Linked DNA regions of Vulgatibacter sp.. The protein of the gene in region 1 interacts with the protein of each later gene in a pairwise test. Links are inferred from orthologs where the notes say so. Each region holds a gene or a part of one and is shown in the gene's direction. Other genes may lie near its edges.

Region 1 (13,988 bases):
GCATCCTGCTGCCACCGCTGGCCCAGGCCTTGTGGGCGGCGCGGACGCCCTGCAGGGCCAGGTCGAGGGGGACGCCGCCGTCGCGCCAGGACCGGATCCGGTCGGTATCGATCGGCGCGAGGACCAGCCCGCCGCCCCGCAGCTGCAGGTAGAGGGACTGCACCGTCTCGATGTAGCGGGCGTTGTCGGCTGCGGAGCTCACGGCCCTCCCACTAACACTTCGGCGGCCCGGTCGGAATCCCATCGCGGCGGTGAATGGCTGGCGGGCCGGCGCCGTCATCGGGCATGCTGCGCGCCACGCGCAACCCGGGGGAGACACCATGCACCTGCGCCGCCTCGTCGCCGTCCTCGTCCTTTCTGCCACAGCAGGCACCGCCGCCGCCCAGGCGCCTGCAACGGCTACAACGCCTGCGGAGCCGCCGCGCAACACGATCTCCTTGAGCGCCTCGGCGCTCGCGCTCGGGATCTGGCGCCTCGAATACGAGCGGGCCTTCGGCGACGGCATCTCCCTCTTCGTCGCGCCGACCTACTGGTCCTACAACTTCGCCGACCTCGGCTTCTTCGGCGAGTTGCTCGGCTGGGAGGGCGTGAACTCCGTTCGCTCGGCGCCGGCGCCGGCGCACGCCTCTTCATGGCCGGCGCGGCGCCCGAGGGCTTCTGGATCTCGCCAGGCTTCGAGTGGCACCAGATCCGCGGCACCTTCCAGGGAATCGTCGCCGAGTCGCCGGGTTGGGCGGTGGGTGGGCAGCTCGGCTACACCGCGATCATCGGCGACGTCTTCCAGATCTCCATCGGCGCCGGCGCCGACTACAACAAGCGCGAGCTCACCTTCGAGTGGGAGGAGGCGGGCGTGGAGAAGACGAAGCTCCGCGGCTACAGCGGCGTGCTGCCCACCGCGCGCTTCTCCCTCGGCGGCGCCTTCTGATCAGCCGGCAAGGAGGAGATCGACGATCTCCTCCGCGGTCTGGTAGCGCTCGTCGGGATCCTTGCGCAGCAGCTTGTGGGCGAGCCGCGCGAGATCCTCGTCGACGTGCGGGTTGATCGCGAAGAGCGAGGCCGGCTCCCGATCGAGGAGCTGCTGCCAGAGCTCGAGCGGCGTGCGGCCGTCGAAGGGCGGCCTGCCAGCCAGGAGCTCGTAGATCACCACGCCCAGCGCGTAGAGATCGCTCCTGCCGTCCACCGGCTCGCCCAGCGCCTGCTCCGGCGCCATGTAGCGGTAGGTGCCCACCACCTTGCCGGTGGCGGTGACGGTGTTGTCCTCGGCGAGGAATTTGGCGAGGCCGAAGTCCATCAGCCGCACCCGCCGATCGTCGTCGACGAGGATGTTGCCGGGCTTGAGATCGCGGTGCACGAGGCCGTGGCTGTGGATGTAGCCCAACGCCTCGCAGATCTGCACCACCGCATCCTTGAGCCGCGCCACGCGCTCGGGCCGGTTGAGGGCACGGGTGAGCGGCGTCGCCTGGTCGAGCTGCCGCGCCGGCTCCTCGACGTCCTCGAAGACCGGGATCCCCTCGAGGACCCAGTCGGCCTGGCCGCCCCGCTCGTCGCCGCTCCAGCTGCGGCTCTCGCTCCAGGAGTCGTCGGTATCCGGCTCCTCCTTCTCGCGGGCCCAGGTCTCCAGCGCCTGTTTGCCCCGGGGGTATTCGAGGGCGAAGGTGCCGGTATCCGGCTCGCCGAGCATCTCGTCGAGGGTGAAGAGCTTGCCGCCGGACGGCCTTGGCGCGGGCTCGTCGATCTGCTGATCCCAGGCCACCGCCGAGGGGTCGTCGCGGGTGAAGAGCGAGGGCCGCGGCTCCCGGAGATCGATCGAGAGGTAGCTGCGGAGATCGAGCCCCTCGACCAGCTCCATCACGAGATAGGGGTAGCCCTGGAAGACGCCGGCGTCGAAGACCCGGACCACGTTGGGATGGGCGAGCTCCGCCAGCGCCTCGAACTCGCGCACCATCCGGCGGGCGGCGATTGGATCGAGGGCGGGACCGGAGGAGAGGAGCTTGAGGGCCACGTCCTCGTTGGTGCGCACGTCGCGCGCCCGGAAGACCGTGCCGATGCCGCCTCTGCCTAGCGTGTTTTCGATGCGGTAGGGACCGACGACGTGGGGAGGCACGGTAGGGAAGTCTACGCGCGCTGCGTGTGGGGCGTCAAAGAGAGCGTTCAGAAGTGAGCGAAACGGTCGCAGCGGGTGAACGACCCGGCCGCGGCAGAGCGCGGTTGACCGGGCGGGGGCTGCTCGCTAGCTTGCCGCGCCGCGTGACCGAAAGAGAAGAAGAGCTTCGCGGCCTCGTGGCTTCCGGCCCGGTGCCCGCCCACGTGGGCATCATCATGGACGGCAACGGCCGCTGGGCCGAGCTGCGTGGAAAGCCTCGCCTCGAGGGGCACCGCGAGGGCTCTGCCTCGGTCCGCGCGGTGACGACCCTCGCCCGCGAAGTCGGCGTGCAGGCGCTGACGCTCTACGCCTTCTCCTCCCAGAACTGGCTTCGTCCGCCCTCGGAGGTGACCGGGCTGATGGAGCTGCTGCGCGAATACCTGGTCTCCGAGCGGCGGACCATGGTGGAGAACGGGATCCGCTTCAGCACCATCGGCGAGATCCAGCGGCTTCCAGGGCCGGTGCGCGACGCCATCGAGGAGGCGAAGTCCGCCACCGCCCGCTGCGACGGGATGGTGCTCTCCCTGGCCTTGAGCTACGGCGGCCGCGAGGAGATCGTCCGCGCCGCAAAGGAGCTCGCCGCCGACGCGGTGGCAGGGCGGATCAAGCCCGACAAGATCGACGAGAAGGCGGTGGCCTCCCGGCTCTGGACCGCGGGCCTGCCCGAACTCGACCTCTGCATCCGCACCAGCGGCGAGATGCGCGTCTCCAACTTCCTCCTCTGGCAAATCGCCTACGCCGAGATCGTCGTCAGCGACCATCTCTGGCCCGATTTCCGCGAAGAGGCCTTCCTCGAGGCGCTCCTCGAGTACCGCGGCAGGGAGCGTCGCTTCGGCAAGACCTCCGCCCAACTGCGCGGGAAGGGCCGCCGATGAACGACAAGAACCGCAACCTCTTCCTGCGGATCGCCTCCGCGGTGGTGCTGCTGCCGCTGGTGCTCTGGCTCCTCTGGCTGGGCGGCGTCGCCACCATCGCTCTGGTGGCCATCGCCTCCGCCATCGTGGCGAGCGAGATCCTCGGCATCGCCGGCCTGCGCCTCGGCCACCCCGCCGCCCTCGTCTCCATGGCAGCTGCCGCCTCGTTCGCTTGGTTCGCGGGCGATCTGCAGAGCCGCTGGCCCGGGGCGCTCGGGGTGGTGGCGCTCGCGCCGCTCCTCACCCTGGCGCTCCTCACCCTGCTGCCGCCGGAGCGCGACCTCAAGAAGGCCGCACCCCTCGCCGCCTTCGCGGCGATGGCGCCGACCTACGCCGGCCTCTGCCTCGCCGCCATCGTGGCGATGCGCTCCTTCCCCGGCACCGCCGCTCTCGCCTGGATCCTCGTGGCGCTGGTGGTCACCTGGGGCAACGATACGGGCGCCTACTTCGCCGGCCGCTTCCTCGGCAGGCACAAGCTCTACCCGATGGTCTCCCCGGCCAAGACGTGGGAGGGATTCGCCGGCGGGATGGCTGCGTCGATCCTGGGCTGTTTCGCCATCCGCTGGTTGTTGTGGCCGGCGTTCACGCCGGTGGACTGCCTCGTCCTCGGCGGCGTTGCCGGCCTTCTCGGCCCGGTGGGCGATCTGTCGGAGTCGATGCTCAAGCGCGCCCACGGCGTGAAGGATTCGGGGAAGATCATGCCGGGGCACGGTGGCCTCTACGACCGCGTCGACGCGCTGCTCTTCAACGCGCCCTGGGTCTACGCCTACGCCTTCATGGTCCACGGACTGGTGTGAGATGAGCCGCCGCAAGCTGACCCTCCTCGGTTCCACCGGTTCCATCGGCACCAGCGCCCTCGACGTGATCGGGCGTTTCCCCGAGCGCTTCGAGGTGGTCGCGCTCGCAGCGGGCAGGCAGGCGGGGCTGCTGGTGGAGCAGATCCGCGCCTTCCGCCCGCGGGTGGTCGCCGTCGCCGACGACGCCACCGCCCGTGCGGTCGCCGACGCCCTCGGGGCCGACTGCCCCGAGATCCTGGTGGGCGAGGCGGGCTGCTGCGCGGTCGCTTCGCTCTCCGAGATCGACTACGTCCTCGCAGCGATCGCCGGCAGCGCCGGGATGCGCCCCACCGCAGCGGCGGTGGACGCAGGCAAGACCGTGGGCCTCGCCAACAAGGAGTCGATGGTCCTCGCCGGCGAATACCTGATGGGCAAGGCCCGGCAGACCGGCGCGCCGATCCTCCCGGTGGACAGCGAGCACTCGGCGATCTTCCAGTGCCTCGTCGGCCACCACCGCGACGACGTCCACCGCCTCGTGCTCACCGCGAGCGGCGGGCCCTTCCGGACCTGGAGCGCGGAGCAGATCGCCAGCTGCACGCCGGCGCAGGCGCTCAAGCATCCCAACTGGTCGATGGGGGACAAGATCACCATCGACTCCGCCACCCTGGTGAACAAGGGCCTGGAGGTGATCGAGGCCCGCTGGCTCTTCGATCTGCCCCCGGAGCGGATCGCCATCGTGGTCCACCCCGAGTCGGTGGTGCACTCCATGGTCGAGTACGTCGACGGCTCGGTGGTGGCGCAGCTCGGAACCCCCGACATGCGCGGCCCCATCGCCTTCGCCCTCTCCTGGCCCGGCGCCCGGCTGCCCCTCGAGCTCCCGCGGCTCGACCTCTCCGCCCGCGCGAACCTGCGCTTCGAGGATCCCGACCCGGTGCGCTTCCCGGCCTTCGAGCTCTGCTACGCGGCGCTCCGTGCCGGCGGCACCGCGCCCGCGGTCGCCTCCGGCGCCGACGAGGCGGCGGTGGCCGCTTTTCTCGCCGGCCGCTGCACCTTCCCGCAGATCGCCGCAGCCATCGCCGAGGCGCTGGAAAAACACGAGGTTCGGCAGGTCTCCTCGGTCGAGGACGCGGTCGACGCGTCCGACGAGGGCAAGCGACTCGCCGAGCGGTGGCTGGCCGGGAAGGGAATCGGTCGTTAGGGTTTTCTACAGGTATGAGCGAAGCCGTCGGCGCATCGAATCCCACCTGCGGGCCGTCCATGCGTAGCCCCCGCCACCGCTCGGAGGTCGCATGAGCCTTCCCGTCCAGATCCTCGCCGTCGTCGTCCTGCTCGGGGGCCTGATCTTCATCCACGAGCTCGGCCACTTCCTCACGGCCAAATTCTTCGGGGTCAAGGTCCTCAAATTCTCGCTCGGCTTCGGCCCGAAGATCCTCGGCTTCCGTCGGGGCGAGACCGAGTACCGCCTCTCGCTCCTGCCGCTCGGCGGCTACGTGAAGATGGCGGGGGACGATCCCTCGGAGGATCTCTCCGCCGAGGACCGGGGCCGCGGCTTCCTCGAGCAGAAGCCCTGGAAGCGGGCGGCGATCGCCTTTGCCGGCCCGGCGATGAACCTCGTCTTCCCGCTCGCCGCCTATTTCGCCGTCTTCGCCCTGCAGAGCGAGTCGATCGCGCCCCACGTCGGCCAGGTGGTGCCGGGGATGCCCGCCGCCGAGGCGGGGCTGCGCCCGGGCGATCGCATCGTCGAGGTGGAGGGGGAGCGGATCTACGCCTTCACCGACCTGCGCCGCCACGTCGATCCCGCAGCGGGGCGCGAGCTCCAGCTGGTGATCGAGCGGGCGGGGCAGCGGCAGAGCCTCGCGATCACCCCGGCCCCCTACACCGAGTCCGATCCGATCGAGACGGTGACGGTAGGCAAGATCGGCGTGGCGCCCAACCCGGCGGCGCCGGTGATCGGCCTGCAGCGGGATGGCGGCGCGCTCTTCGAGGCGGGCCTCCGCTCCCTCGACCGGATCGTCTCCGTCGACGGCGCGAGCGTCGGCTCGGTGGAGGAGGCGCTCGCCGCCTTCGAGGCGCAGGCTGCGGAAGGCGCGCCCTTCGAGGTGGTGGCGCTCCGCGATGGCGCCGTTCCCTTCGGCCCCATCGACTTCTCCGTCCCCGAGACGCTCCGCGTCACCGTCGAACCCGCTGCCGGCGAGCCCCTCGGCGTCGAGTCGGCGGAGCTCTACGTGACCCGCATCGCCCCTGGCACCCCTGCGGCGCAGGCGGGGCTGCGCCGGGGCGACAGGCTCCTGGCCATCGACGGCAGCAAGCTGGTGAGCTGGGACGACGTGGAGAAGGTGCAGCGGGAGAAGAACGACCAGCCCTTCACCCTGGCCTTCACCAGCGGCGGCGAGAAGCGCACCGCCACGGTGGCGCAGCAGGCCCGCACCGAGAACGACGAGCTCCGGGATCGGCCGATCACCGTCTACACCTTCGGTGCCTACGGCGGCCTGCCCGCGCTGCCGGCGCCGCTGGTCGAGGTTCCCTTCCGGCCGCTGCAGGCCTTCGCCATGGCCTTCGAGTCGTCGTGGGAGGTGGCCCGCAAGATCACGCTCGGCATCGGGATGATCGTGACCGGCGAGATCGCCTTCAAGAACGTCGGCGGCCCGCTGCAGATCTACGACATCACCACGCAGGCGGCGGAGCAGGGCTGGGAGGTCTTCCTCCACACCATGGCGATGATCTCGATCAACCTCGGTCTGGTGAACCTCTTCCCGGTGCCGGTGCTCGACGGCGGCCACATCGTGCAGGCCGGCGTCGAAGCGGTCCGCCGCAAGCCGCTCTCGCTGCGCGCCCGCGAGATCACCAACGCCGTGGGCCTCGCGATGCTGCTCACGCTGATGGTCTTCGCCTTGAAGAACGACGTGGTCCGCTACTTCTTCTCGGGTTAAGGTCCGCCTCGCCGGGGCCGTCGCTCTCCCGGCGAGGAAATGGCCTTGGCGGATCGCACGCTGCTCGCTCTCGACACCTCGACGCTCACCCTCTCGCTGGCGGTGATCCGCCTGGACGGCGCAGGTCCCGCGCAGGTCCTCGCCCGCAGGGAGGAGCCGCCGGGGATCAACCACTCGAAGCTGCTGCCGATCCTGGTGGACGACGCGCTCCGCGAGGCGGGCTCCGAGCTCGCCGACCTCGACGGGATCTGCGTCGGCCTCGGCCCCGGCGCCTTCACCGGCCTGCGGATCGCGCTGGCCACCGCGAAGGGGCTGGCCTGGGCCGCCTCCGTTCCGCTCGCAGGCGCCTCCTCGCTCGAGGCGATGGCGCTGGCTGCAGCGCGCCTCGTGCCCGGCGCGAAGGCGGTGGTGCCGCTCCTCGACGCCCGCAAGCAGGAGGTCTACGCGGGCTTCTACCGGCCTGCTGCCGGGGGCGTGGAGCCCGGGGGCGACGGCCCCGCCGAGGTGGTGGCGCCGCCTGCTGCGGTGGCCGAGCGGCTGCGTGCCCTCGAGGGGCCGGTGGTCCTCCTCGGCGAAGGCTACTTCGCCTACCGGACCCTCTTCGACGAGGCGACCGCCGCCAACCGGCACCCGCCGGTGGCGGGGCTCCCCGAGACCCCGCCGGCGCCGGAGGTGGGGGAGCTCGCAGCGCCCCGTCTCGCCCCCTACGCGAAGGAGGCGGTCTTCGCCCTCGAGCCCCACTACCTGCGCCCGAGCGAGGCGGAGCTCGGCCTCACCCAGCCCAAGAAGCGGGTCTGACCCACCCTCCAGGGGCATGCCCGCTGGGGGGCACGTCCACGGTTTGACAGCACCTCACCCGACCGCCGTACGATTGCTTTTGGGCAGACGAGCTAAACGGTCGCCGGCGGAGCTGCCCCGGGTCCCCTCTCCCCCCAACGGGATTTTGCCGCCGGTCGACAACGGAGGTGCCATGCAGAGGCCGTCTCGAGTCGTCGACGTGAGCGCGAAGATCAGCGCTCTGCTGCAGCGACACGCAGATTTCGAGAACCAGCTGCGCTCCTACGAGAAGAGGCACTACCTCACACCAGCGGAGGCGGCCGAAGTCAAACGGCTGAAGCTCTCCAAGCTGAAGACCAAGGACGAGCTGCGAAAGTTCTCGGAGATGGCCCAGGCCTGAGCCGACACGACAGATCAGCTTGTCAACCACCGCCCCCTGCGCCAACGGCCAGGGGGCGGATTCGTTTCGGTCGACGGCGCGCACGGCGGTTGCTAGGTTCCGCGCCCTTTTCGCGCTGCCCCGGCGCGCACCGGAGGTCCCCATGTCCGCTCGTCCCCTCACCGTCGCCATCCTCGGACCGACCACGATCGTGGGCCGGGAACTCGTCCCGGTGCTGCACGAGCGGTCGCTGCCGATCGCCTCGATCCGTCTCCTCGGACTGGAGGAGGAGGTCGGCGAGACGGTGGAGTACGAGGACGAGAGCCTCCAGGTGGAGGAGCTCAAGCGCGAGAGCTTCGCCGGCGTCGACGTGGTCTTCGTGCCGCCCAACGTCGAGGTGCCCGCCGAGATGCTCGAGGCTGCGTCGAAGGCGGGCGCGGTGCGCATCGACGCCTCGGGTCGCAGCGGCGACGCGAGGGTGATCTTTCCCGGGATCAACGACGAGGAGCTGGAGGAGATCGAGGCGATCAAGGGGGCGGTGATCGCCCTCGCTTCCGCCTCCGCTGCGCAGCTCGCAGCGGTCCTGCTCCCCCTCGAGGCGAAGGCCGGCGTCCAGCGCCTCGAGGTCGTTTCCCTCGAGGCCGTCTCCAACTTCGGCGTCCCGGGCATGGAGGAGCTCTCCATGCAGACCGTCTCGCTTCTCAGCGGCAGGGAGCCGGAGCGCGCGATCTTTCCGCAGCGCGTCGCCTTCAACCTCATCCCGCAGCTCGGCGGCTTCGAGTCGGGCGGCGAGACCACGCGCGAGCGCCGCATCGCCCTGGAGCTGGGCAAGCTCCTCGGCCGCGAGGTGCCGCCGCTCTCGCTCACGTGCGCGCTGGTGCCGGTCTTCTACGGCACCAGCCAGTTCGTGACCATCGCCACCGAGCGCCCCCTCGCTGCTGCCGCTGCCCGCGAGGCGCTCGCGGGAAGCGAGTCGGTGAAGCTCCTCGACGAGCCGGGGGAGGGCATCTACCCGATGCCGACGCTGGCGGTGGGGGACGAGGCGCTGCACGTGGGCCGGATCCGGGAGACCCCTGCAGGGCTCTCCCTCCTCAGCGTCGCCGACAACCTCCGCTGGGGCACGGTCGTGCCCATGGTCCGGGTGGTGGAGCTGCTCCGGGAGGCGGACCGGATCTGAGGCGGCCGGTCGGCAGTGCTCGCTGACAAATTGGCACGAGGCGCCCGATCCCTGCTGCCCCGGTTGTCACGGGATGCGGCCGTTGGCCGGGAAAAACGGCCTGTTTCGATTCTTTCGACCGGGCCCGAAACTTGCTAGGGTCCCGCCCCATGCGGTTTTCTCGCTCGTTTCTAGCTCTTGCAACGCTGGTGGCGCCTGGCCTCGCCGGCGCCCAGCTCACCCCGGTCGTGACCAGCCTCGAGGTCACGCTCAGCCCTTCCAGCGTCGGCCTCGATCGCTGCGACGCCAACGTCCGGATCTCGGTGGCGGCCACCAGCAACGGCCGGCCGGTGACCGGTCTCGAGAACAGCAGCCGCTGGACGGTGGGCGTTGCCGCCGACTCCGGCTGCAGCGACATCGAGGAGCTCGGCGCAGACCTCCGGACGTCGGCGACCGCTGGGACCTACCAGGTGACGGTGAGCGCCGGGGACATTCTCGAGGGGGGTACCAGCGGCACCTGCGAGAGCCTCACCACCGATCAGCGGGTCTTCGTCTGCGCGGTCTGGGACAACGAGTCGCGGGACGACGTGGAAGACAGCGCGCGCTTCGATCTCGACACCACCGGGCCGGACGCGCCGCGGTTGGAGGAGGTCACGCCCGGCGACAAGCGGCTGCACCTCGACTTCGATCCGGCGGATGACGACGACTCGCCCGACAGCTGGGACATCTGCTACCGGGTGGCTACGGACGCCGGCACCGGTGCGCTCGAGCAGGGCCAGGTGGCGCCCGGCGGCGCAGGTGGAGCCGGTGGTGCCGGCGGCGCAGGTGGTGCAGGTGGTGCAGGTGGTGCAGGTGGCGCAGGTGGTGCGGGCGGCGCAGGTGGAGCCGGTGGCACAGGTGGTACCGGAGGCACGGGTGGCACCGGCGGCAGCTTCGATCTCTGCGCGGCCTCCGACACCTCGATCCGGAGCGACATCTCCGGCGCACGGCGCAGCTACTCCCTCGAAGGCCTGCGCAACGGCGTTACCTACGAGGTGGCGGTGCGGGCGGTCGACGACAGCGGCAACCCGTCGGAGACCTCCAACGTCCTCACCGGCACGCCGCAGGCGGTGGACGATTTCTTCGACCTCTACAAGAACGCAGGCGGCGCCGAGGACGGCGGCTGCAGCAGCGCCGCGGGGCCCGCTGCACTCGGTCTTCTCCTCTCCGGATACTTCCTGGCCCGGCGCCGGATCGGCAGGCGGTAGCTCTCCATGAACGCCAACTTCTTCCGACTCGCAGCCCTCCTCGCGCTCCTCGCGCCTGCAGCAGGCGCCGCGGCCCAGAGCGACCGCGGCCCCGAGAGCCCGCGCGACTGGATGCTCCACCTCCAGTTCGGCGGCTATTACCCGTCGATCGACGACGAGGCGGGCCTCGCCGCGGAGCCCTTCGCCCAGGTCTTCGACGACAGCCAGCGCCTGCTCACCCAGCTCGGCCTCGAGCGCTACGCGTTCAAGGATTTCGGCACGCTGGGAATCGGCGTGAGCGTGGGCTTCGTGCAGTTCTACGGCGAGGGCTTCTTCGCCGAGGGGCCGCAGGCGGGGCAGCGCTCCGAGGACGACACCTCCTTCACCGTGGTGCCGCTCCAGGCCTACGCCGCCTACCGCTTCGACAAGCTCGCCCTCGACTGGGCGGTGCCCCTCGTTCCCTACGCGAAGGCAGGCGTCGGCTCCTGGTTCTGGTGGACGGGTGGGGAGAGCGGCGCGCGACCCGGCTTCTCCTATGGCGGCGGCCTGCAGATCCTCCTCGACTACTTCGACAGGCGCCTCGCCCGCGACTTCGATCGCAACGTCGGCGTCAACAACAGCTACCTCTTCGTCGATTGGACCGCCTGGCAGGCCGACGGCTTCGGCAGCGACGGCTTCGATCTCTCCGACGACGGCATGTTCTCCGGCGGCCTCGCCCTCGATTTCTGAACCGGGCGAGCTCGCTCGCTCTGCCGGCGCCGGGTCTGCCTTCGTGGCGGCCCGGCGCTCGTCGTTCGAGCAGCGGGGCAGGCGGGATTTTCTGCGCATGCGGTTCGCGCTCCCGGGTGTTACACCCCTGCGAGCCCACTCCAGGAGGGAAGAAGATGGCTCTCGGCCCCGACCTGTTCGAAGAGATCGCCCAGCTCAAGAAGGAGCGGAACGCGGTGATCCTGGCGCACTACTACCAGGAGTCCGACATCCAGGACGTCGCCGACTTCACCGGCGATTCGCTGCAGCTGGCGCAGGCCGCACAGGGGACCACCGCCGACGTCATCCTCTTCGCCGGCGTGCACTTCATGGCGGAGACCGCCAAGATCCTGAACCCCTCCAAGACGGTGGTGGTGCCGGACCTCGAGGCGGGCTGCTCCCTCGCCGACGCCTGTCCGCCCGACCAATTCGCCGCGTGGAAGGCGAAGTTCCACCCGAACGCCAAGGTGGTCACCTACATCAACTGCACCGCCGGGATGAAGGCGCTCTCCGACGTGATCGTCACCTCGTCCAACGCGGAGAAGATCGTCGGTTCGTTCGGGCCGGACGAGGAGATCATCTTCGCCCCCGACCGGAACCTCGGCCGATACCTCAACGAGAAGCTCGGCCGGAAGATGATCCTCTGGGACGGCTCGTGCATCGTCCACGAGCAGTTCTCGGAGCGGAAGCTGGTGCACCTCAAGGTGCTCGAGTCGGACGCCGAGGTGCTCGCCCATCCCGAGTGCGAGGAGTCGGTGCTCCGCCACGCGGACTACGTCGGCTCGACGGCCGCGCTGCTCAAGCGGGTGAAGGAGTCGGAGCGGCAGCGCTTCATCGTCGCCACGGAGCCGGGGATCTTCCACGAGATGCAGAAGGCGGCGCCGGAGAAGCAGCTCCTCGAGGCGCCGATCCACGGCTCCTGCCCGACCACCGGCGCCTGCAACGAGTGCCCGCACATGAAGCGCAACACGCTCGAGAAGGTGCGGAACGCGCTGCGGGATCTCGCGCCGCAGGTCGACGTGCCGGAGGAGCTGCGGGTGGCGGCGCTGAAGCCGATGCTGCGGATGCTGGAGCTGTCGAAGCCTCGGGCGGCGTAAGCCGCTCGGGACGGGGTGGCCGGGACGGCGCCGCGCATTTCGCCGGCGTCGCGCTCCCGCGGGAAACAGGCCCCCCGTCCCTGCGGGACGGGTCCCCCCCGACTTCCCGCGGATCGCGCGCACCGGCGGCGCGGCGCCTCGATCGGCTCGCCCGCTACGTGGCGGCTGGACACCAACGTCGTGGCGGCTGGTGGCAGAGCAGGTCGTGGTGGGCTCGGGGAATTCCTCAGTGGTTGGGGTGGGGTAGTTGGCGGGCAGGCGGGCGCCTGGTGTAGCTTGCCGGCCGTGCGTGTCCTCGGCATCGATCCTGGCAGCAGGCACACCGGGTACGGTGTGGTGGAGGCGTCCGGCACCCGGCTGCGGCTCGTGGTGTGCGGGACGGTCTCGCCGGGGGACGGGTTGCCGCTGGCGGCGCGGCTCGCGGCGATCCATGCGGAGCTGGGGCGGGTGATCCTGCGGACGGCGCCGCTGGCCTGCTCGGTGGAAGAGGTCTACCACGCGGTCAACGCGCGCTCGGCGCTGGTGCTCGGGCAGGCGCGGGGGGCGGCGCTGGTGGCGGCTGCCGCTGCGTCGGTCGAGGTCCACGAATACGCCGCCAGCGAGATCAAGCGGGCGGTGACCGGCAGCGGCAGGGCGCAGAAGGAGCAGGTGGCGCGGATGGTGGCGATGCTGCTCGGCGCAGGCGAGGTGCCGGGCGACGAGCACGCGTGCGACGCGATCGCTGCGGCCATCTGCCACATCAACCGGGGAAGGACGCCTGCTGCTGCTGCGGGTACGGCGAAGCGGATCGAGGCGCTGCCGGCGGTGGTGGCGGCGCCGGGCAACCGGGTTCGCGGTCGCAAGGTGGCGGCTGGGGGCTTCCCCGCGGGCGTGAAGATCGCGCCCGCAGTGGCGGGTCGGAGCGGAGGGCGGCGGTGATTGCGCAGCTGAAGGGCACGGTCGACAGGAAGAGCCTCGAGAGCGTCATCCTCGACGTGAACGGCGTGGGCTACCTCGTGCATTGCTCCGAGGCCACCGCCGCGCACCTGCCGGTCGGCACGAGGGTCGTGCTCCGCATCCACACCAACGTCCGCGAGGACGCCCTCGAGCTCTTCGGCTTCGCCTCGGAGCTGGAGGAGACGCTCTTCCACGAGCTCAACCGCGTGCCCGGCGTGGGGCCGCGGCTGGCGATGAACATCCTCTCCGGCGGCCTGCCCGAGGAGATCGCCGGCGCCATCGTCCGCGGCGACATGGCGCGACTCAAGAAGCTCCCCGGCGTCGGCAAGAAGACCGCCGAGCGGCTCGTCGTCGATCTGCGCGACAGGCTCGCTCCCTACGCGGGCGCAGCGCCGGTGGCGGAGCTGCCGAAGAGCGCCGCGAAGGCGCCGCTCCAGCCCACCGACGAGCTCCTCCAGGCCCTGGCCGCCCTGGGCTACAAGCCGGGCGAGGCCGAGCGCCTCGCCGCCCTCGCCCGCGACCGCGCCCCCGACGGCAGCCTCGAGGATCTGGTGAAGGAAGCGCTGCGAGCCCGCTAGCGGCACGCGTGGTAGAGAGAGCCCATGAGCCGTCGCAACGCCGAGCTGGATCCCATCGCCGACGAGCCCGAGGTCGACGCAGAGACCTCGCTCCGCCCGAGGAACTTCGCCGAGTACGTGGGGCAGCGCCGCGTGGTCGACAAGCTCGAGATCTACGTCTCGGCGGCGCGGCGCCGCGGCGAGGCCCTCGACCACTGCCTCTTCTCCGGTCCTCCCGGCCTCGGCAAGACCTCGCTCGCCCACGTGATCGCCCAGGAGCTGGGCGTCCAGATGCACTACACCAACGGGCCCGCGCTGCAGAAGAAGGGCGATCTCGCCGGCATCCTCAC
Region 2 (14,067 bases), on another replicon or contig:
CGCACCTTGCCGGGATCGCGCAAGGCGTCCCGCTTCTCGAAGGCACGGACGAGCGCCTCCTGCGCCAGGTCCTCGGCGTCCGCCCGCGTGGGAGCGAGGCGCCGGGCCAGGCGATGGAGCACGTCGAGGTGCGGCTCGATCAGCCGGGTGAAGTGGTGGGCGTCCAAGGTCCTCTCTATCGTCACGAGCGATCCCCTTCGGACCGCTCGTTCGATGGAGACACGCAGGGCCGCTCGTTAAGTTCCCGGGGGTCTGGAAACGCCATCCCGGGTCCGAGCCGCCCGCACGCCGAGAGGGTTCAGCCCCCTCCGAGGGCGTCCAGCAGGGCGGAGCGCACCGCGCGCTGGACCGGCTCGGGGACCTCGCCCTTCGGCAGCCTGCTGCAGAGGGCGGCGGTCTCCTGGAGCTTGCCCAGGGTGGCGGCGCAGGGCCTGCAGCCTCGGACGTGCTCCTCGATGGCGGCGCAGGCGTTCTGGTCGAGTTCCTGGTCGGCCAGCCCCTCGAGCTCCTTCGCCAGCCCGCCGCAGGCCTGCACGCCGCCCACGCTCCGCCCCTCCTCGCGCAGGAGCGCGGCGAGGTGGGCCTTGAGCATCTGCCGGCCCCGGTGGAGGCGGCTCTTCAAGGCGGGCACGCCGATGCCGATCACCGCGGAGGCCTCCTCCGCGGAGAGCCCCTCCACGTCGCGGAGGACCACCACCTCGCGGTAGGCGTCCGGCAGCGCGGCGATCGCTGCGCCGAGGAGCTCGGCGATCTCCGCCTGGGCGACCTTGCTCTCGGGGTCGAGATCCTCCGCGGGAGGAAGCGCCTGATCGCCGCCGGGTGCGTCCAGCGCCACGTCGTGGAGCGGCGCGGAGCGGGTGCGGCGGTGGTGGCGGCTGCAGAAGGAGCGGGCGATCGAATAGAGCCAGGTGGAGAGCTGGGCGTCCTCGCGGAAGGTGCCGAGCTGCTCGAAGGCGGTGAGCAGGGTGCGCTGGAGCACCTCCCGCGCCGCCTCCTCGTCGCCGCACATGCGCAGCCCGAAGCGGAAGACCTTCGGCTCGTGCTTGCGCAGCAGCGTGTCGAGGGCGCGGCGGTCGCCGCCCTTGGCCTTCACCAGCAGATCGCGATCGCTCTCCATCCGTCCTATTTCCCCGCTACCGCCACGGTGGCCCTGGCGCTGGCCTCGGTCTTCGCCTCGGGCGAGAGCAGCACATAGAGCGTGCTCACGCACCACGCCACCGAAGCGACGCTCATCCACACGTATTTGTCGTCGTCCCAGATCCCGAGCCGGGTGATCGCGTGGGTGCCGATGCCCAGCACGATCAGCCAGAGGCCGATCTCCTTGCGTTTCTCCATGAGGAACGCACCGGGGATCAGGAACGCATAGTAGTAGCAGGTAAGTTCCGCAGCGGTGGTGATGAGGACCGTGCCGGAGAGGGCGGCGGCGAACCAGGCCGGCTCGTCGCGAGAGGCGCGCCACACCGCCCAGAGGAAGGCGAGGTTGAGCGCGAGGAAGAGCAGCTTGAGCTGATCGAAGTTGGCCAGGCGCTCCTCCTTCCAGGTCTGGAAGGGGTCGTCGAGCCTGGGGTTCTTCAGGCTCTTGGCGTTGTCCCAGGGGCGCCAGGAGACGAAGGTGCGCAGGCCCATGTGGTTGGTGAGCGGCGTGTCCGAGTGCTTCTGGGTGTTGTGCTTGAACTCGGAGAAGAGCTCGGTGCCGCCGTTGGCCACCACCAGCGAGGTGGGCACGAGGAGGGCGCTCGCCACCAGCGCGCCGACGAGGATGCGCTTGTGCTCGGTGGGCATCGCCTTCTTCTTCACCAGGTGCCAGATGCCCTGCACCGCGGGCCCCACCGCGAAGAAGAGCGGGAAGAGCCGCAAGGCCGCGGTGGCTGCGAGGAAGCCGCCGCCCAGCGCCGATTTGCGCTTCTTGAGCAGGCAGATGCCGATGATCGCGTAGGCGAGGTAGTCGTAGCGGAGGAAGGCGCCGCCGTTCCAGTAGTAGCGGGAGGGGAAGTTCACCGCGAAGAAGGTGGCGGCCACCGCGAAGATCTCGAGGCCGAAGGCCCACCAGATGAAGCCGAAGGCCACGCAGATGAAGAGCGGATCGAGGAGCGCGAGGAGGAACATGCTCCGCTCGCTGGCAGGGCCCACGGCGTTGGCGAGGAGCTGGCCGGAGATGTTCCACCAGGGCGTGCCGTTGTAGCCGTGATCCTTCTGCGACTCCGCCCAGCGGCCGCCGAGGCGGTTCACGAAGAAGCGGATGTCGGTCTTGAACTCCTCCCAGCGCGCCGCCGTGAAGTGCTGCTTGCAGCGCTCGGGGTTGGCGAGCACGTCGGTGGTGGGGCCGATGAGGTTGGTATCCGCCAGGTCGCGGATCATCCGGGCGCGGACCTGCGCGGTGCGGCCCATCTCCGTCTCGGCGATCGCGCTGCACTCGTAGAGGCGCGCGTAGCGGAGCTCGGGGAAGTATTTCGCGCCGATGTAGTAGTGGTAGTGCTCCCAGACGTGGACGAAGGTCCCGCTGTGGAATTTGCCGTAGTTGAACCAGCCGAAGACGCCGAGCAGGCCGAGGAAGGCGATGGCGGCGCGGCGGGGCACCCGGAACTTCTTCCCCTGCCCCTTCTCCTCGAGCTGCCAGCTCCAGAGGAGCAGCCCGATCACCGCGAGCGCCGCCGCGATGCGGACGAAGTCCTGCTCCTTCTCGTTCAGATCGAAGATCGAGGGAGCCGGCGGCGGCCGCCGCACCGGGCCGTTGGGCCGCACCACCTTGCGCACGGGCGCAGGTGCCGGAGCGGCCTCTACGGCTGCTGCCGCGGAGGGCACCGCTGGGGCGGTCTCCACTGCTGCTGCGGCGGGGGCGTTGGCGGGAGCGGTCTGCGCCGCTGCGGGCAGGGCGAGACCGAGGAGGAGGGCGCAGGCCAACGCTGCGAAAGGGATGCGCTTCATCGCGCGCATCCTAGCCCAGGGAGGCTTCGGGGTGGGAAGGTCGTTCGCGCCTCCCCCCGCCAGCGGTAGGGCCGACCGGGCGGGGGGTTGGCCCGTCTCCTACTCGATCCCGGCGAGCATCGTCCGGATCCAGGGGACCAGCCCCTCGCGGAGCTCCGGGCGCTTCAGGGCGAAGGCGATGTTCGCCTTCACGTAGCCGAGGCGATCGCCCGCGTCGTAGCGCTTGCCCTCGAATTTGTAGCCGACGAGCTGCCCCTCCGCCGCCAGCATCGCCAGGGCGTCGGTGAGCTGGATCTCGCCGCCGTGGCCGGGCTTCACCTCGCGCAGATAGCGGAAGATCTTGCCGGGCAGCACGTAGCGGCCGATCACCGCCAGGTTCGAGGGCGCGTTGGTCTTCGGCTTCTCGACCATCCGCTCGATCTGCATGGTGCGCTCGTCGATCATCGTGCCGGCGGCGATGCCGTACATCGAGGTCTCCTCCGGCGGGACCTCCATCAGCGCCACCACGCCCTTGCCGGTGCGCTCGTAGCACTCGACCAGCTGCTTGATCGCCGGGCGCGCGTCGCAGTCGATGATGTCGTCGCCGAGGATCACGGCGAAGGGCTCGTCACCCACGGCGCCTGCGGCCTGGAGCACCGCGTGGCCGAGGCCGAGGGGCTCGTGCTGGCGGATCGAGACGAGGCGGGCCATCCGGCTGATCGCCCGGATCGCGTCGCGCTCCTTCGTCTTGCCCCTGCTGCCCAGGGTCTCCTCGAGCTCCGGCGAGAGGTCGAAGTGGTCGACCATCGAGGTCTTGCCGCGGGAGGTGATGAGGATCACGTCCTCGATCCCGGCGGCCTGCGCTTCGCCGACGATGATCTGCAGGGTCGGCGTATCGACGATCGGCAGCAGCTCCTTCGGCACCGATTTGGTGGCGGGGAGGAAGCGGGTGCCCAGGCCAGCAGCAGGGACCACGCACTTACGAACCTTCATCGGGGAGTCGGTCATCGTTGCCTCGTGCAGGGTTCGGAGCCCACGTGCCCCCTCGCGTCCCCGCTTTCGGGGCACCTTAGTCGTCGGATGGGCGGCCCGACAACCGCTTGCCCATGGGGTTTGTCGTGTCCGTGGACGCTCGGCGGGGCACGGATGTCGGTGGCTGGTGGTAGGGTGCGCGCCGTGCGGATCGAAGTCGCAGTCGGCGCCCCCGTGCGCGGCACCTTCACCTACGAAGCGGACGATGCGCTCGCCCTGGAGCCGGGCCGGCGCCTCGTCGTGCCCTTCGGCAGGCGGCGGGCGATCGGCTTCTACCTGGGCCCGGCCACCGCTGCGCCGGAGGGGCAGGTCAAGGCGGTCGAGCAGGTCCTCGACGACGGCCCGGTCTTTCCCGAAGACGTGCTCGCCCTGCTCCGCTTCGCCGCCGACTACTACCTCTACCCGCTGGGCGAGGCGCTGCGCGGGGCGCTGCCGCCGGATCTGGGCCGGGTCGGCGAGGTGGGCAGGGAGCGTTCGGAGCGGGCGCCCGCCATCGAGGCGGTGGAGCTGATCGAGTCGCCGGAGGTGGCGCGGGCTGCACTCGGGCGCTCCCGGAGCCAGGCGGCGATCGTGGAGCACCTCGCCGCCCGGGGCGGCAGCGCGCCGGTAGAGGAGCTCAAGCTCGCGGTGAAGGGGGCCCCTGCCCTGCTCAAGAAGCTCGAGGAGCGGGGGCTGGTGCGGCTGGTGCGCGTGGAGCGCAAGGCCGACGACGCCGCCTTCCGCCAGGAGAAGGCCCACCCCCCCACGCCGGCGCAGGCCCGGGCGTGCGAGGAGATCGGCGAGGCCCTGGGGCGCTTCGAGACCTTCCTCCTCCACGGTGTCACCGGCTCGGGAAAGACCGAGGTCTACCTGCGCGTGATCGCGGAGGCCCGGGCGAAGGGAAAGGGCGCGCTGGTGCTCGTGCCGGAGATCGCGCTGACGCCGCAGCTCGCCGGCCGCTTCCGCTCGCGCTTCGGCCCCGACGTGGCGGTGCTCCACAGCGGCCTCTCCGATCGGGAGCGCTCGCAGGAATTCCGGCGGCTCCTCTCCGGCGAGGCGAGGATCGCGGTGGGGGTGCGCTCGGCGGTCTTCGCGCCGGTCCGGGACCTCGGGATCGTCATCGTCGACGAGGAGCACGAGCCCTCCTTCAAGCAGGAGGAGAAGCTCCGCTACCACGCCCGGGATCTGGCGGTGTACCGGGCCCGGCTCCTCGGCGTGCCCTGCGTGCTCGGCTCGGCGACGCCGTCGCTCGAGACGCTGAAGAACGCACGGGACGGCAGGTACCGGCTGGTGGAGCTGCGCCAGCGGGTCGATTCGCGGCCCCTGCCCGAGGTGGAGCTGGTCGATCTCTCCCGAAAAGGCCGGCGCGCGGAGCCGCCACCGGGTGCGGAGCGGGCGGAGACCGAGCTGGTCGGGCCCACGTTGGCAGCGGCGATCGAGGAGACGCTGGCAGCGGGCAAACAGACCATCCTCTTCCTCAACCGGCGCGGGAACGCGTCGATGGTGGTCTGCGCCGCCTGCGGCGAGGGGGCACGCTGCCACGCCTGCGACGTCGCCCTCACCCACCACCTCCACCGCAACGAGCTCCGCTGCCACTACTGCGACTACCGGGTCCGCAAGCCGGATACGTGCCCGTCGTGCAACGGCGAGCTGCTCGTGCTGGGCATCGGCACCGAGCGCCTCGAGCAGGAGCTGGCCCGGCGCTTCCCCGACGCGCGCACCTTGCGCCTCGATCGCGACGCGGCGGGGACCTCGGCGGAGCTCACCCGGATCCTCGCCTCCTTCGCCCGCGGCGAGGCCGACGTGCTGGTCGGCACGCAGATGGTGGCCAAGGGCCACGACTTCCCCGGCGTCACCCTGGTCGGCGTGATCCTCGCCGACGTGGGGCTCGGGCTGCCCGACTTCCGGGCCTCGGAGCGGACCTTCCAGCTCCTCGCCCAGGTGGCGGGGCGCGCGGGGCGCGGCAGGGACGCGGGGCGGGTGGTGGTCCAGACCTTCAACCCGGGCGCCGAGGCGATCGCCTGCGTCCGCACCCACGACTTCGAGACCTTCGCCGGGGCGGAACTCGAGCGCAGGCGGGAGCTCGGCTACCCGCCCTTCCGCCGCATGCTGGCGCTGCGCCTCGAGGGCGAGGACGGGGTGGCGACCGAGCGCTTCGCCCGCAGGCTCGCGGAGGCGGCGCGCAAGTGGACGCAAGGCGGCGGGGTGCAGGTCCTGGGGCCTGCGCCGGCGCCGATCGCGAAGTTGCGTGGGCGGATGCGCTTCCAGGTGCTCGTGCTGGGAGACGGCGTGCGCTCGATCCAGACCGTAGCGCGGCGGCTCGCCGAGGTGGCAGACCAGGCGCCGCCCGGGGTGAAGGTGGCGCTGGACGTAGACCCCGCTTCGATGCTCTAGGGGCCCGCAACGGCGGAATGCCATATGCATCCCAACGTTTCTGAATAGGTGCTCCGAAGTGGGCGGGCCGGTTGCCCACGAGGGGGCGTCCGGTTAGTTTTGCGGCGAGTTGCCGGCGCGACTCCCATCATCCAGGCAAGGTCGAAATCATGGTTCGCGAAATCCTCATCTGGCCCGATCCCCGCTTGAAGGAGAAGGCGCTCCCCGTGGAAGCGGTGGACGCCAACGTCCGGGCCCTGATCGACGACATGTTCGAGACCATGTACCGCGCCGACGGCGTGGGCCTGGCGGCCACGCAGATCGGCGTGATGCAGCGGGTGGTCACCGTCGACACCTCCGGCGCCGACGAGGACGTGAAGCCCTTCGCCATGATCAACCCCGAGATCCTCGAGACCGAGGGGTCGATGAAGTACAAGGAGGGCTGCCTCTCGGTGCCGGGTGAGGCCGAGGAGGTGAAGCGCGCCGCCTTCGTGAAGGTCCGCTTCCTCGATCGCGACGGGAACCCGGTGGAGATGGAGGCGACCGGCCTCACCGCCGTGTGCATCCAGCACGAGGTCGATCACCTGAACGGCGTGGTCTTCGTCGACCACCTCTCCGCGCTCAAGCGCGAGCTCATCCGCAAGCGGATGAAGCGGGTGAAGAGCGAGAAGGAGCACGGCGGCGCGGAGGCCTGATCGGGCGTTCGTTTCTGCCGCTCTTTGCGAAGGCGTGGCCGGTTGCCACGCCTTCGTTCGTTCCTGGGGTCGGCTGCTCTTCGCCCGGGGGAACGATGCGTTTTGCGATCCGCGTGCTCTTGCCGTGCCTGCTGCTCGCGGGCTGCCTCGACTTCGGCGGCGACGAAGACGAGTGCGCCTTCGACGACGACTGCGGGCCGGACGCCTGGTGCCACGATCCCTTCCTCTTCGGCGGCACCGAGTGCAGGGACTACCTGGGCGAGGGCGACCGCTGCAACGACGGCGTCGACGAATGCCACCCGGATCTGCGGTGCAACCTGGGCTACAAGCCGGATCGCTGCATGCCGCCGGGCCGCTACGGGCAGCCCTGCGACTCGGCGTGGGATTGCGCCGACGAGGAGGCGCTCTGCAACCCGGGCAGCAGGAGCGAGGGGCGCTTCTGCACCGAGCCGGGCAGCGTGGTGGAGGGCGGCAGCTGCAGCACCCGCACCACGGCGGTGTGCGCCGACGGGCGGGTCTGCGTGCAGCGCCGCTGCGTGGATCCGGCAGCGGAGGGCGAGGCCTGTCCCTGGGGCGTGGAGGGCACCAGCATCGCCTGTGCGGAGGGCCTCGCCTGCACGGAGGCGGGGATCTGCGAGCGGCTCACGTCGCGTCGGTGACGCCCTTCCGCGGGCAGAGATCGCCGACCACGCAGCGGGAGCACGCCGGCTTGCGCGCGTAGCAGGTGCGGCGGCCGTGCCAGACGAGGAGCTGGTGGCCCTTGCCCCAGCGCTGCGGCGGGAAGAGCTGCTGCAGATCGAGCTCCACCTTGTCGGGGTCCTCGTGGGCGGTGAAGCCGAGGCGGCGGGCGAGGCGGCCGACGTGGGTATCGACGGGGAAGGCCTGGCCGTCGAAGGCGTGCACGGCGACGACGCCGGCGGTCTTGCGCCCCACGCCGGGGAGCTTCTCGAGCGCCTCGCGGGTGGGCGGGAGCTTGCCGCCCCACTCCGTCTCGATCGATTGCATCGCCGCCACCACGTTCTTCGCCTTGTTGCGGTAGAGGCCGCAGCGCGAGATGTGGGGGTGGAGATCCTCGGGCTGCGCCTTCGCGTAGTCGGCGGCGCTGCGGTAGGCGGCGAAGAGGCTCGGGGTGCAGCGGTTCACCATCGCGTCGGTGCACTGCGCCGAGAGCATCACCGCCACCAGGAGCTCGAGGTCGGTGGTGTAGTCGAGCTCGATGTGGGCTTCGGGCATCTCGTCGTCGAGGTGATCGATCACCTGCACGGCGCGGAGGCGCTCGGCCTCGGTGGGGATGCGGGGGCCCTTCGCCTTCGCCGTCGCCCTGCCCTTCGCCGCGGCCTTCCTGGCCGGCGCCTTCTTTTCCGGCGCCTTCTTGGGGGCGGGCTTCTTCGCCGCGCTCTTGCTCGCGGCAGCGCGCTTCGGGGCTGCCTTCGCCTTCCGGGCTGCAGGCGCCTTCGCTGCCGGTGTAGGTCCGGTCGTCTTCTTCGTCACGGTGGAGCTGGCCATGGGCTTCGCAGCATAACCGCTGCAGGGGGCGTTTCGTTCACGAGGAAACGCTTCGCCCGCATCTGCGTTATGCTCCCACCCATGCACCTCCCCATCGACCTCCGCTCCGACACCGTGACCCGTGCCCCTGCCGCCATGCGCGAGGCGATGGCCCGCGCCGAAGTCGGCGACGACGTCTATGGCGAAGACCCCACCGTCGCGCTGCTCGAGCGCCGGGTGGCGGAGCTCCTCGGCAAGGAGGCGGCGCTCTTCTTCCCCACCGGCACCATGGCCAACCAGGCCGCCATCGGCGCACAGGCGGGGCCCGGCGACGAGGTGATCTGCGAGGCCGGCGCCCACGTGGTCGCCTTCGAGGGCGGCGCCCTCTCCGCGCTCTGGGGCGCGCAGGCCCGCCCCCTCCCCGGCCAGCGGGGCCTCCTCTCCGCGGCGCAGGTGGCGGCGGCGATCCAGCCCCCCGGCAACGACCACTTCCCCGCCTCCCGCCTCCTCTGCGTGGAGAACACCGCCAACCGCGGCGGCGGCACCGTGTGGCCGCTGGCCCTCCTCGAGGAGGTGAGCGGCGTCGCCCACCGGGCCGGCCTCGCCGTCCACCTCGACGGCGCCCGCCTCTGGAACGCCTCCGCCGCCTCCGGGGTCGCGCTGGCCGACTACGCCGCCTGCGCCGACACCGTGAGCGTCTGCCTCTCCAAGGGGCTCGGCGCCCCGGCGGGATCGCTGGTCGCCACCAGCGCCGAGTTCGCCCCGAAGCTGCGCCGTCTGCGCAAGCGCCTCGGCGGCGGCCTGCGCCAGGTGGGCCACCTCGCCGCAGCGGGACTCTACGCCCTGGAGCACCACCTGCCCCGCCTCGCCGAGGATCACGAGAAGGCCCGCCGGATCGCCACCGCCCTCGCCGACGTGCCCGGCCTCTCCGTCGCCCCGGTCGAGACCAACATCGTCTACGTGGAGCTCGCCGACGGCCTCGACTCGGCCTCGCTCCTCCACCGCCTCCGCGAGGCCGGCGTCCTCGCAGGCTCCGACGGCCCCCGCAAGATCCGCCTCGTGACCCACTTCGACGTCGCGCCGGAGGCGTGTGACGAGGCCGCCCGCCGCATCGCCGGCTGCCTCTGATTCGATCGCCGCCCCCGGGGCGGCTATCCTCTGCGGCCGTGTCGCCGCCGCACCGCCACCTTCTCCTCCTGGCCTTCGCCGCAGCAGCCTGCGCGCCGAAGGCCCGGGCCCCCTTTCCCGCCGACGCCTTCGCGCAGCGGCAGGCCCCCCTCGCGCCAGCGGCGCCTGCGGGAGCCGGCCCCGCCCCGATGCGCGTCCATGCCGACGGGCGGATCGTCTTCGCCGGCGAGAATGACACCCTGCCTGCGCTGCTGCGCCGCTTCGAGGCGACGCGCGACGAAGCGCCACGGGCCGCCTGGGAGGCGTGGCTCGCAGGCCTCGACCAGGCCCTGCGCGACGACCAGCCGCGCCTCGAGATCGTGCGGGCCGCGGCGGCGTTCGACGTCCACTTCGACGCGCTCCGCACCGAGGACCCGCTCCTCGCCGAGCAGCTCGGCGAGCGCTCCGCGATCCTGCGCTCGCTGCTCCTCGAGGCCGAGGACCAGCCGCCGCCCGCCGTCGACGCCGGCGTCCCCCTCGCGCCGCTCCGCATGCTGCAGCCGCCGGTCGAGCCGCTGATCGTCACCAGCTTCTTCGGCCTGCGCCGCGATCCCTTCGACGGCAGATCGCGCTTCCACTTCGGCCTCGATCTCGACGGCCCCGCGGGTTGCGCGGTGGTCGCAGCGGCGGGCGGCACCATCGCCTCCGCGGGCTGGGCGGGTGGCCACGGCATGCGCGTCGAGATCGATCACGGCGACGGCGTGATCACCGGCTACAGCCACCTCTCCGCAGTCCTCGTCCGCCGCGGCGACGCGGTCTTCGCCGGCGACGCCATCGGCCTGCTCGGCAGCACCGGCCGCTCCACGGGACCGCACCTGCACTTCGAGCTCTGGCGCGACGGCGAGGCGGAGGATCCCCTCGACTGGATCGAGGCGCGCTCGCTGCAGATCAGCGCGTTGCCGTAGCGGCGCCCCGCGCCACCGGCGTCGCCCGCGAGGCGAGCCATGCCGCGATGGCGGGATAGACCTCGTTCGGCGCCTCGCGGCCCAGCAGCAGATCGCCGTGGCCGTAGTCGACCCGCGATCCGTGCTCCCTGCCGAAGAGGAGGAGCGTCTTGTCCTCGCTGCGGATCCGCTCCGCAGCCGCCCGCATGCAGGCGGGCGGCGCCATCATGTCCTTCGAGCCGCCGACGAGGAGCACCGGCACCGTGAGCGCCCCGACCCGTGCGGTGTAGTCCACCGCATGGTCGAGGGAGCGGAAGCGATCGTTCGCGACCCAGTCGGCGAATTGCCGCGCCACCCCGGCGCTGATGTCGTCGAAGGCCCAGGCCTGCAGGCGCCGGATCACCCGACCCTCCATGCTCTTCGGCGCGATCACCAGCTCGGAGAAGGGCGGATCGAACCAGCCGGTGAAGGGGGCCACGAGGCGCTGCAGCCAGCTCTTGCGGACCCGCGTCCTACCGGCGAGGAGCGCGCCCAGCCTGGAGAGTCGCACGAGGTAGCGCTGGTGGGCGAAGGAGGAGGGCGAGCCCACGGCGACGACGCCGCCGGCGAGCTTCTGCTCCAGGGGCGTGCCTCCGAGCGCATAGGCGAGGATGCCGCCCATCGAGTGGCCCACCCACTGCACCCGCGGCGCGCCGGTGACCGCCAGCACGTGCTCGATCACCGCGGGCACGTCGTAGTGGAGGTAGTCGTCGAAGGAGAAACCCCAGCGCAGCCGGTTGAAGGGGCCCGGCCTGCTCGAGCCGTGGTGGCTGCGCAGGCTGATCACGAAGCAGTCGCGCCCCTGCTCCGCGAGGGCCTGCGCGACGCCGTAGGGCGGATCCCAGTCGAGGTTGTAGTGGTTCGCCCCGAGGCCGTGGCAGAGGATCACCGGCTCCTCGTAGCGGGGCCCGTCGCCCCGGGGCCGGTAGCGGCGCAGGCCGATCCGCCAGCCGTCCGCCGTCTTCACGTTGTGGATCTCGTCCGGCACGTCCTGCGGCGCGAAGAAGGTCTGCCAGAACGCCGCGTGCGCCCAGGTCAGGAAGCCGAGCGCCAGCACGGCGAGCACCACCAGTGCTGCGATGAGATACCAGGCCAGGGCGGCTCCTCCTCCTCGATCGTCGGCAGATATGCCCACCGTCGCGATCGACCACAAGCACGCAGCGAGCGGGCCGCCGGTTCATCGACGCTCCACCGGGCCCCTGCCGCCTGCCCCGGCCCCGCACCCCACTGGGGGTGAATAGCCCGCTCTCCCCCTCGGTTCTCCGGGCGACGCAAGGGGCGAAGCCGGGTGCACGGTGCGCAAACGCTTTCCCACTTGCACGGCGACGCTGCGCCTGCGATGGCGGCCAGCGTCCTCTCCCCGCAGCGGCGTAGGCCCATGTGGGTGAGGGGCACGAGGCTTGCTTTCTCCGGCGGAGATCGGTGGAATCTCCGCTTCCGCAGCGGCGCGTACAGCCCAGCGCGCGTCCACCGCGAGGTAGGTCGATGATCGGTTCCCGGAAGTGGCTCTACATCCTGCCCAACCTCTTCACGCTGACGTCGATCTTCTGCGGCTTCTACGCGATGAGCCTGGCCACCGGCGATGCCACGCCCGAGAAGCTCTACGGCGCCGCCCTCGCGATCCTCTTCGGCATGCTCTGCGACGGCCTCGACGGCCGCGTCGCCAGGCTGACCAGGACCCAGAGCGATTTCGGCATGCAGCTCGATTCGCTCGCCGACGTGATCACCTTCGGCGCCGCTCCCGCCCTCCTCGTCTGGAAGTGGGCGCTGGCGCCGCTGGGCTTCTGGGGCCTCTTCATCGCTTTCGCGTTCGCCGGCTGCGGCGCCCTGCGCCTCGCCCGCTTCAACGTGCTCGAGATGCGCGGCGCCAAGGGCAGCTCGTCGCACTTCGTGGGCCTGCCCATCCCGCTGGCGGCCGGCGTGATCGTCTCGCTCGTGGTCGCCCACTACAAGACCTACGGCCCCGGCGAGGTCCCCGCAGCGCTGCCGGTGGCGGTGCTGGTGATCCTGCTCGGCTACCTGATGGTCTCGTCGGTGCGCTACCGCACCTTCAAGCGGATGCGGCTCTCCCGCCGCACCGCGGCGATGTTCGCATTCTTCCTCACCAGCGGTGTCGCCCTCACGCTACAGTACCGGGCGAGTTTCACGCTGGTCGCGTTCGCCGCTCTCTACGTCTTCGTCGGTCTGGCAGAGGAGATCATCTTCTTCCGCCGCCGCCGCGAGGAGCGCCTCGCCGCCCGCGCAGCTGCCACCATCGGCGGGCGAACCGCGGTGGTCACGGACGACGATGACGACGACGAGGACGACCGATAAGCAGATGCCCGCCGAGGCAACCGATCCTGCCGCGTCTGCGACGAGCATGCCGCGGCAGACGCGTTCCTGGTTCGACGTCTTCTCCCTGGTGTGGAGCTCGGGGCTCGGCTCCGGCTACTTCCCGGTGGCCTCCGGCACCTTCGGCACGCTGGCGGCGCTCCCCTTCGCCTTCGCGCTCTCCTTCCTTTACGAGCCCTGGTGGCTGTGGGCGCTGGTCTTCGTGGCCTTCACCGCGATCACCGTGCAGACCGCGCACCGGGCCGGGCAGATCTACGGGATCGTCGACGCCAAATACATCGTCTCCGACGAGTTCGCCGGGCTCTTCCTCACCGTCGCCTTCCTGCCCTTCACCTGGCAGACCGCGGTGGCCGGCTTCTTCGTCTTCCGCTTCTTCGACATCCTCAAGCCCTGGCCCGCCTCCTTCTTCGACCGGAAGGTCAAGAACGGCTTCGGCGTCACCGTCGACGACCTGGCCGCGGCGGTCTACGCGCGCATCGTGATGGAAGGGCTCTACCGGATCGGGTGGCTCACCTTCTGACCGGGCGGTAGTCTCCGGCGTCTCGCTACGCGAGGGGAGGCGCCGATGCACATCGAGCTGATCACCACCGGCGACGAGCTGGTCTCCGGGCAGATCGTCGACACCAACAGCCCCTGGCTCATGGACCGGCTCTTCGCCGCCGGCGAGCTGGTCCGGCGCAAGCTCGCCATCGGCGACGAGTTCGAGGACATCGTCTCCGCCCTGCGGGAGGCGGCCTCCCGCGCGGATCTGGTGATCGTCTCCGGCGGTCTCGGCCCCACCCTCGACGACATGACCGTCGACGCCGCCTGCAAGGCCTTCGGCCACGAGCCCGTGGTCGACGAGGCGCAGCTCGCACGGATCGCCGCGATCTTCACGCGGATCGACCGCCCCCTCACCCCCAACAACGAGCGGCAGGCCCGGGTCCCCGCTGGGGCCGAGGTGCTGGGCAACGACTTCGGCACCGCCACCGCCTTCGTGCTCCACGAGCGGGAGCGGCAGTGCGAGCTCTTTTTCCTTCCCGGCGTGCCGCGGGAGCTCAAAGGGCTCTGCGAGAAGCACCTCTTCCCCCGGCTGAAGGCCCGGGCCGCTGCTGCCGGGGTGCACCGCTGCTACCGGGCGGTGAAATGCTACGGCATCCCCGAGTCGCACATGGACCAGGCGGTGCGGCCGCTCCTCG

The links.
Region 2: the proteins of ACESMR_RS04970 (region 1) and def interact in binary tests that used the Escherichia coli proteins (3 or more experiments, as listed by UniProt). The link is inferred for Vulgatibacter sp. from one-to-one orthologs.

The regions. Positions count from the first base shown.
Region 1 is NZ_JAWLCN010000002.1:250,388-264,375, reverse strand. What follows is about bases 7,328-10,089. They hold ACESMR_RS04970 (Asd/ArgC dimerization domain-containing protein), read left to right. Parts: upstream 7,328-8,082; coding sequence 8,083-9,096; downstream 9,097-10,089. Other genes in these bases: ACESMR_RS04965 (fibronectin type III domain-containing protein), read left to right, coding at 9,285-10,089; ACESMR_RS04975 (YdcH family protein), read left to right, coding at 7,761-7,940; tsaB (tRNA (adenosine(37)-N6)-threonylcarbamoyltransferase complex dimerization subunit type 1 TsaB), read left to right, coding at 7,328-7,561. In the rest of the region: ACESMR_RS05015 (hypothetical protein), read right to left, coding at 1-202; ACESMR_RS05010 (hypothetical protein), read left to right, coding at 632-925; ACESMR_RS05005 (serine/threonine-protein kinase), read right to left, coding at 926-2,104; ACESMR_RS05000 (isoprenyl transferase), read left to right, coding at 2,248-3,018; ACESMR_RS04995 (phosphatidate cytidylyltransferase), read left to right, coding at 3,015-3,854; ACESMR_RS04990 (1-deoxy-D-xylulose-5-phosphate reductoisomerase), read left to right, coding at 3,856-5,031; RIP metalloprotease RseP, read left to right, coding at 5,123-6,763; more of tsaB, read left to right, coding at 6,809-7,327; more of ACESMR_RS04965, read left to right, coding at 10,090-10,322; ACESMR_RS04960 (MXAN_2562 family outer membrane beta-barrel protein), read left to right, coding at 10,329-11,030; quinolinate synthase NadA, read left to right, coding at 11,186-12,145; crossover junction endodeoxyribonuclease RuvC, read left to right, coding at 12,431-13,063; Holliday junction branch migration protein RuvA, read left to right, coding at 13,060-13,659; Holliday junction branch migration DNA helicase RuvB, read left to right, coding at 13,684-13,988.
Region 2 is NZ_JAWLCN010000001.1:255,977-270,043, reverse strand. What follows is about bases 5,380-8,220. They hold def (peptide deformylase), read left to right. Parts: upstream 5,380-6,458; coding sequence 6,459-6,983; downstream 6,984-8,220. Other genes in these bases: nth (endonuclease III), read right to left, coding at 7,626-8,220; ACESMR_RS01255 (hypothetical protein), read left to right, coding at 7,079-7,642; priA (primosomal protein N'), read left to right, coding at 5,380-6,309. In the rest of the region: ACESMR_RS01285 (sigma-70 family RNA polymerase sigma factor), read right to left, coding at 1-167; ACESMR_RS01280 (sigma-70 family RNA polymerase sigma factor), read right to left, coding at 299-1,117; ACESMR_RS01275 (hypothetical protein), read right to left, coding at 1,123-2,925; UTP--glucose-1-phosphate uridylyltransferase GalU, read right to left, coding at 3,025-3,912; more of priA, read left to right, coding at 4,081-5,379; more of nth, read right to left, coding at 8,221-8,276; ACESMR_RS01245 (threonine aldolase family protein), read left to right, coding at 8,571-9,596; ACESMR_RS01240 (M23 family metallopeptidase), read left to right, coding at 9,635-10,540; ACESMR_RS01235 (alpha/beta fold hydrolase), read right to left, coding at 10,524-11,693; pssA (CDP-diacylglycerol--serine O-phosphatidyltransferase), read left to right, coding at 12,044-12,871; ACESMR_RS01225 (phosphatidylglycerophosphatase A), read left to right, coding at 12,876-13,409; ACESMR_RS01220 (CinA family nicotinamide mononucleotide deamidase-related protein), read left to right, coding at 13,455-14,067. UniProt on the Escherichia coli protein: Removes the formyl group from the N-terminal Met of newly synthesized proteins. Requires at least a dipeptide for an efficient rate of reaction. N-terminal L-methionine is a prerequisite for activity but the enzyme has broad specificity at other positions.